DNA from 2 places in the Paraburkholderia sp. CHISQ3 genome. Region 2 is predicted to be linked to the other one. Evidence: predicted binding sites of a transcription regulator. Region 2 holds the regulator's gene; the other holds the start of a gene.
The links. The regulator LexA, encoded in region 2, represses DNA repair genes until DNA is damaged. The targets are predictions, from matches to a motif close to ACTGTATNNNNATACAGT.
Positions count from the first base shown of each region.

Region 1: a site for LexA is predicted at 1,297-1,314, ahead of M0D65_RS04635 (ATP-dependent helicase). Genes of this name have one in related genera too.

Region 1 is NZ_JALPRG010000002.1:207,865-211,271, forward strand. Features, by position in the region: gene M0D65_RS04635 (ATP-dependent helicase) at 1-1,254, opposite strand, end outside; gene M0D65_RS04640 (hypothetical protein) at 1,517-1,771, opposite strand; gene M0D65_RS04645 (hypothetical protein) at 1,813-2,280, opposite strand; gene M0D65_RS04650 (RNA-binding S4 domain-containing protein) at 2,577-2,795, shown strand; gene M0D65_RS04655 (MATE family efflux transporter) at 2,986-3,407, shown strand, end outside.
Region 2 is NZ_JALPRG010000010.1:299,227-302,633, forward strand. Features, by position in the region: gene M0D65_RS23915 (universal stress protein) at 1-222, shown strand, start outside; gene M0D65_RS23920 (DUF2939 domain-containing protein) at 263-907, opposite strand; gene M0D65_RS23925 (hypothetical protein) at 925-1,263, opposite strand; gene lexA (transcriptional repressor LexA) at 1,285-1,935, opposite strand; gene M0D65_RS23935 (sulfate ABC transporter substrate-binding protein) at 2,235-3,275, shown strand.

The DNA of each region.
Region 1 (3,407 bases), on a different contig from region 2:
CACATGCACTGCATCGAGAAACTTCAGCCCGCCAAATTTCACGAACGGAATGTTGCGTCTCATCAGTTCGATTTCGAGCGCTGCACTGTGATGGGCCGCACGAAACAGCACGGCTTGGGCCTTCAGCGTCATGCCGCCTTCGCGCGCTTCGAGCACCTGCTCGACCACATAGCGGGCCTGTGCCGCTTCGTCCTCGACGGTGACGAGACGTGGGCGCTGCGCGGACGCCTTGTCGGTCCACAGGTTCTTCGTGAAGCGTTCGGCCGCGAGATCGATGACCGCGTTCGATGCGGCGAGGATCGGTTGTGTCGAGCGGTAGTTACGCTCGAGCGTCACCTGCTTCGCGGGCGGATCAAAATGCGTGGGGAAGTCGAGGATGTTGCGTATCGTCGCGCCGCGAAACGAATAGATCGACTGCGCGTCGTCGCCGATTACGGTCAGGCCACGCCCGTCGGGTTTCAGCGCGAGCAGGATCGACGCCTGCAGACGATTGGTGTCCTGGTATTCGTCGACGAGCACGTGATCGAAGCGGCTCGACAGATCGGCGGCGATGGATGGTTCGGCGGCGACGTAGGACCAGTACAGCAGCAGGTCGTCGTAGTCGAGCACGCTTTGCTTCTGCTTCGCGTCGACGTAGGCGGCGAACAGCATGCGCAGGTCTGCTTCCCATTCGCAGCACCACGGAAACGCCTGAGCCAGCACGTCCGCGAGCGTGGCACCGGTGTTCACGACGCGCGAGTAGATCGCGAAGCAGGTGCTCTTGGATGGAAAGCGCCGCTCCTTCGCGGACAGGCCGAGTTCGTGGCGCACGAGATTCATCAGGTCGGCGGAATCTTCGCGATCGTTGATCGTGAACGCCGGCGACAGGTCGATCCGCTCGGCGTATTCGCGCAGCAGCCGCGCGCCGACGCTATGGAACGTGCCGGACCACGTCAGGCCCTGCGCGGCCACCGCACGCGTGCCGAGCGCAGCACCCGCGATGCGTGTCACGCGCCGGGTCATTTCCTGCGCGGCACGGCGCGAAAAGGTCAACAGCAGAATGCGCCGCGGGTCGGCGCCCTTCACGATCAGCTGCGCGACGCGGTGCGCGAGCGTATTGGTCTTGCCGGACCCCGCGCCAGCGATGACCAGCAGCGCGCCCGGCGGCTGGGTTGCATCGGCGGTGCCGTACTCGACGGCTTCGCGCTGCGCGTCGTTGAGCTTCGCGAGCCAGGCGGCGGTGTTGGGTAGCGGGGAATCGGCGACGGAGAGCACGGTAGGCAGTGGCGAGAGTGGTGAGAGTGGTGAGCGACGGATACTGTATATCCATACAACCTTCGGCGGCAAGCGCCCTATTTCCTGAGCCGTCGCCGGCCGCTTGCCCGACGACGCAACCACACGCGATGCAAGGCCATCCAGCCCGCGAACACGGGCGCAAAAAAGCGGCCCGGACACTGACGTGCTCCGGGCCGCTCGTGGCACATGCGTGACGCGAAGGAGAAAGCTCAGACTTCAAGCGGCTTCTCCCCGCACCTCGCTATTCCTTCTTCGCGTCCTTCTCTTTCGCGTCGGCGGTCGCCTTGTCTGCGTCGGCTTGCGCGTCGGCCTGCTGTTTGTCGGCCTTCGCCTGCGCGACCGAGGTTTTATGGTCCGCCTTCGCCTGGGCCTTCGCCGCCTTTTTATCGGCATGCGTCGTGGGCTCCGACACCGGATCGTGCGACTGCGCGACGGCTGCCGCCGACAGGCAACCTGCGACCAGCGCCACACCGAGCGTACTAATCAGCTTGTTCATGAATGGGTTCCTCCTTTGCATGACGGTGAGCATCGCGCGGCTTAGTGCTGCCCGCTATCCGGGCCTGGCGTCGCAGCTTGAGCCGGCGTGCCCTTCATGTCGGCCTTCATCTCGTTGTTCGCGGCCTGCTTGTCGGCCTTGCGATTCACCTTCGCGTCATGCACCTGCTGCTTGTACTCGGTCTTCGATGCCTTCTTCGAAGCGCTGTAGTTGGCATTCGCCTGCGCGTCGGCGTTACGCTTTTGCACCAGCGGGTCAGTCGGGCTGGAAGCGGTCAGGCGCTGCGGAGCGGGCGTGACGGGCTGCTCGATACCGGCGGCGGCCGGTGCGGCGGGCGGCATTTCACCACCCTGCCCACCACCCTGCGCGGCCGGCGCCTGCATCTGTGCCTGACCCGCGACATCAGGGGCCGGCGGCGCGGCGGTCTGCGCCAGTGCGGCGCCGGTAGCGAGCGTGCTCAACGCGGCGGTCAGGGCGGTACCGATCAGTAGCGAACGAATCTGAGTCATGGCTATCCTCTCCAAGGTTGTCGCGATCGGGCGTTGTAGCCACTGGCCCTCGGCGCCAGCGACACCCGATCGTTTCTGTGAACCGCCGCAAAAGCGCAGCAGTTATTCCCACAGACGGACCGTATCGAGTGAAGTTCGCGAAAAACAGGCAGTGTTACGGAACGTTTCATTTCCTGACATCTGCATAACATCTGCTTGCATTTGCCGGTGAGACCGCACAAAGCCGCTTGGGACAAGCATCCGTCCGGCGTCTGGCTTATGATGCGAACCCGTTCCGCTTTCCAGTCGCACACGCCATGCCCAACCTCGATTTCACGCTGACCGGCGACTACGTCGAGTTGCACAATCTCCTGAAGATCACAGGCCTCGCGGACAGCGGCGGCTCCGCCAAGGTGCGTGTCGCCGCCGGCGAAGTGCTGGTCGACGGCCAGGTCGAACTGCGCAAAACGTGCAAAATCCGCGCGGGCCAGGTCGTGCTGCTGGGCGACACGCGCATCGCGGTACACGAGGCGTAGCGGGCGCAAACTTCGCCAGCGTGCGGCGCGCCTTCAGCCTCCTCGCCAAACCCGCACCAAAAGTGTGCCTGTTGATCGACAACGGAGCGCGCAGGCAATAAGCTGTCATCTTGTCAGCTTCAGCGGAAAACACTGATCAATCACGACACCGGCGTCGCCCGTGTCGTCCGCTTCTATTTGCAGGCCAACCATGACCCACACCGGCCAACCCCAACCGGGCCGTTCCGCCTTTTCGCGCGCCGTCTCGGCGCCCCCGTCGCTGTCGCGCCATGCCGCCGACACCGCTCGTCTCGCCGCACCGCTTGCCATTGCGCAGCTCTCGCAGATGGCGATGAGCGTGACCGATACCGTGCTGCTCGGCTCGCTCGGCGCCGATGCGCTCGCAGCCGGCGGCCTCGGCGCGAATCTGTTCTTCACCGTGGTCACGCTGCTGCAGGGCGTGCTGACCTCGGTCAGTGTCAGCGTCTCGCATGCGCGCGGCGCCCAGGCCGAAGACCGCGTGCCGCACATCTACTGGACCGGCTTCCTGTTATCCGTGCTGCTGTCGATACCGGCGTTCGTGCTGCTGTCGTTCGCGACGCCGATCCTGCTCGCGTTCGGCGAGCCGGCCTT
Region 2 (3,407 bases):
AACGCGCAAGGGCACTTTGCGTTCGGCCATCCTATCGACGAGATCGCGAATCTCGCGAACCAGTTGCAGGTCGATCTGCTCGTAGTGGGACATCGATGCCGTACTGGCCTGTCGCGTTGGTGGATGGGTGCGGGTAACACGCCGCTGCTAGACCGCGTGTCGTGCAGCATCCTGGTGGCGTGTTCATCGGTGCAAGAGCAGCAACAACAAGAGGCTGCCTGAATCTCGGAGGCAATGCATGCAGACGGCACTAGCGTTCGAACTAGCGTCCGTTCAGATCGACGGCGGATAGCTTCCACGAAAACAGACCGTCGCGATGCAGAATGGCTGAGTAACGTGTATCGCCTACGCCGTGCCGATACGTGATGACGAATTCATTCAGCCCGCGATAGCCGGCAGTGGTTTGCGGCGGCTGCGGGGGCTGTGTTGAAGGCGGTGTCGTACCACCGGGCGCCGGCGCAACGTCGGTTGCCGGGCTCGCCGCAGTTTGAGACGGCGCAGGGGGCCGCTCGCCGGGTTCACCGCGCGGCGGTATACCGTTCAGCAACGCGGCAACGCCATCCGGTGTTGCATACGCATCGACCAGCGGACCAATCAATGCCACACCGATCATCGCGCCCAATGCGGCGAGTGGATTGCCGTTGCTCTTCGCATCGAGCCGTTGCGCGAGCAGGGCAGTGACCTGCTGTTTCAGGCTTTCGCGCAACGCGGGGAAATCGACGTATTGGTCGACGGTTGCCGCATCGCGTGCGTCGGCGGCGCGCTTCAACCGGTCGAGCGTCATATAAGGCGACGCGTAGCTGAACCCCAGGATCGCGACGATCGCAATCACGATCACGACGATAACCAGTGGTTTGCGGATGCTGCCTTGCTGCGATCCGCGTCTACCGTTGACTGTCCCTGCCATTGCCTGCCGTTCTCCGTTTATTCGAACAGCGCACCCTGAATGCCGGCACGTTCTTCGGCGATCGCACGATCAATCATCCGGCATACGGCATCCATCGTACCGACCATGATGAGTCGCTTCGACCCATGGTACACGCGCACCGGAGCACGACGCGCCGGTTCGACGTTGAGACCCGCATTCAGCGACACGCGAGCGAATGCCGGCAACGACGACGGCAGGATGGACGAGCTAGTGGGAGCTTCATCGAACAGCGATGGCGCACCGTCTGCTTCGAGCGGGGCACACGGGACGACACCGCGCAAATGGCGCAGACGTCCGAACTGGCGGAAAGGCAGCAGGCGGGCAAGGCGTTCCATGAATCTCTCCAGACGACAGGTTCAGAATTCGGTAGGCCGGATCAGCCCTACCGCGATGCCTTCGAGCGCGAAGTCGTCGCTCCCGGCTTCGACAAAGATGTTTTCGTAGTCGGGGTTCTCGGCGATCAGCTCAATGCCGTTCGGTCGCCGCTTCAGACGCTTCACCGTCACGTCGTCGCCAAGCCGCGCGATGATGATCTGGCCGTCTTTCGCCTCGCTTTTTTTCTGCACCGCGAGCAGATCGCCGTCGAAGATACCGGCGTCGCGCATCGACAGCCCGCGCACCTTGAGCAGGTAGTCCGGCTTGCTCGAAAAGAGCGCCGGGTCGCAGGCGTAGTGCTGGGAGATATGTTCCTGGGCGAGGATCGGGCTACCTGCCGCGACGCGGCCGACCAGCGGCAGCGACAGTTGCATCAGGCTCGCATGTGGCAGCGTGAACTGATGCGGTGCGTCGTCGAGGTTGCGTACCAGACGGATACCGCGCGACGCGCCCGCCGCCAGTTCGATCACGCCTTTGCGTGCAAGCGCCCGCAGGTGCTCTTCTGCGGAATTGGCCGAGCTGAAGCCCAGCTCGGCGGCGATCTCCGCCCGCGTGGGTGGGAAGCCGGTGCGCTCGATTGCGCGCTGGATCAGTTCGAAAACCTGTTGCTGTCGTGCGGTGAGTTTGGTCATAGCGCCACTGTATGGATAGACAGGTGACTGTATTTTTATACAGTATTCGGCACATATCAAGCGTTACTTTAAGTTCGTCCTCTAGAGGGGCCGCTGCAGCACCGCAATTGGCTGCCAAAACACCCATTTGCATGCCGCAACGCCGCGCCCAGCCGCCATTACCACTTTTGAGTATTAAAGAATGAGGAAACATTATTTTTAATGATGTAAGCCGTTCGATAGACTGGCCTCGACCTGATCGTCATCAGGCGCACAACAACATACATAGCCAGCACAACCACACCGCACGGAGAAACTGGATGGTCTATCGCATTACGGGGTTTGCAGACAGGACGAAACATCTCGTTGCCGCACTGGCGCTGGGCGCCGCGGCAGCAGTCGGCATCGTGTCGCACGCACAGGCGGCGGATACGACGCTGCTGAACGTGTCGTACGACCCGACACGCGAGCTGTATCAGGACATCAACCAGGCATTCGGCAAGCAGTGGAAGGCGCAGACCGGCGAAACGATTACCTTCAAGCAGTCGCACGGCGGCTCGGGCGCACAGGCGCGCTCGGTGCTGGACGGCTTGCAGGCGGACGTCGTGACGCTCGCGCTGGCCTACGACATCGACGCGCTCGCGAACAAGGGCCTGCTCGACAAGAACTGGCAGAAGCGTCTGCCCGACAACGCGTCGCCCTACACGTCGACGATCGTGTTTCTTGTCCGTAAGGGCAACCCGAAGCAGATCAAGGACTGGAACGACCTGACGAAGCCGGGCGTATCGATCGTCACGCCGAACCCGAAGACCTCGGGCGGCGCGCGCTGGAACTATCTCGCTGCGTGGGCCTATGCACTGCATCAGCCGGGCGGCAACGAGCAGACAGCCAAGGAATTCGTCTCGAAGCTCTATAAGAATGCGGGCGTGCTCGACTCGGGTGCGCGCGGTGCGACGACGAGCTTCGTGCAACGCGGGATCGGCGATGTGCTGATCGCATGGGAAAACGAAGCGTTCCTGTCGCTGAAGGAATTCGGTCCGGACAAGTTTGAGATTGTCGTGCCGTCGGTGAGCATTCTGGCTGAGCCGCCGGTTGCCGTGGTCGACAAGGTCGTCGAGAAGCATGGCACGCGCAAGCTTGCCGAGGCCTACCTGAACTTCCTGTATAGCCAGGAAGGTCAGGAGATCGCTGCAAAGAACTTCTACCGTCCGCGTTCGAATAAGGTGCCGGCCGCGCTGACCGACAAGTTTCCGAAGCTGAAGCTGTACACGGTCGACGATACGTTCGGCGGCTGGACGAACGCACAGAAGACGCATTTTGCCGACGGTGGCGTGTTCGATTCGATCTACGCGCCGCAGTGAAGTGCAAGCCGTCAGATCGTAGAGCATAAAGACAGGCAGACCGCGGAGAACCGGCAGCAGCCGATGTAACGACGCGGTGACATCAGGCAAGCGCGCCCCCGGGCGCGCTTTTCGGCCAGATGGAACCGCGTC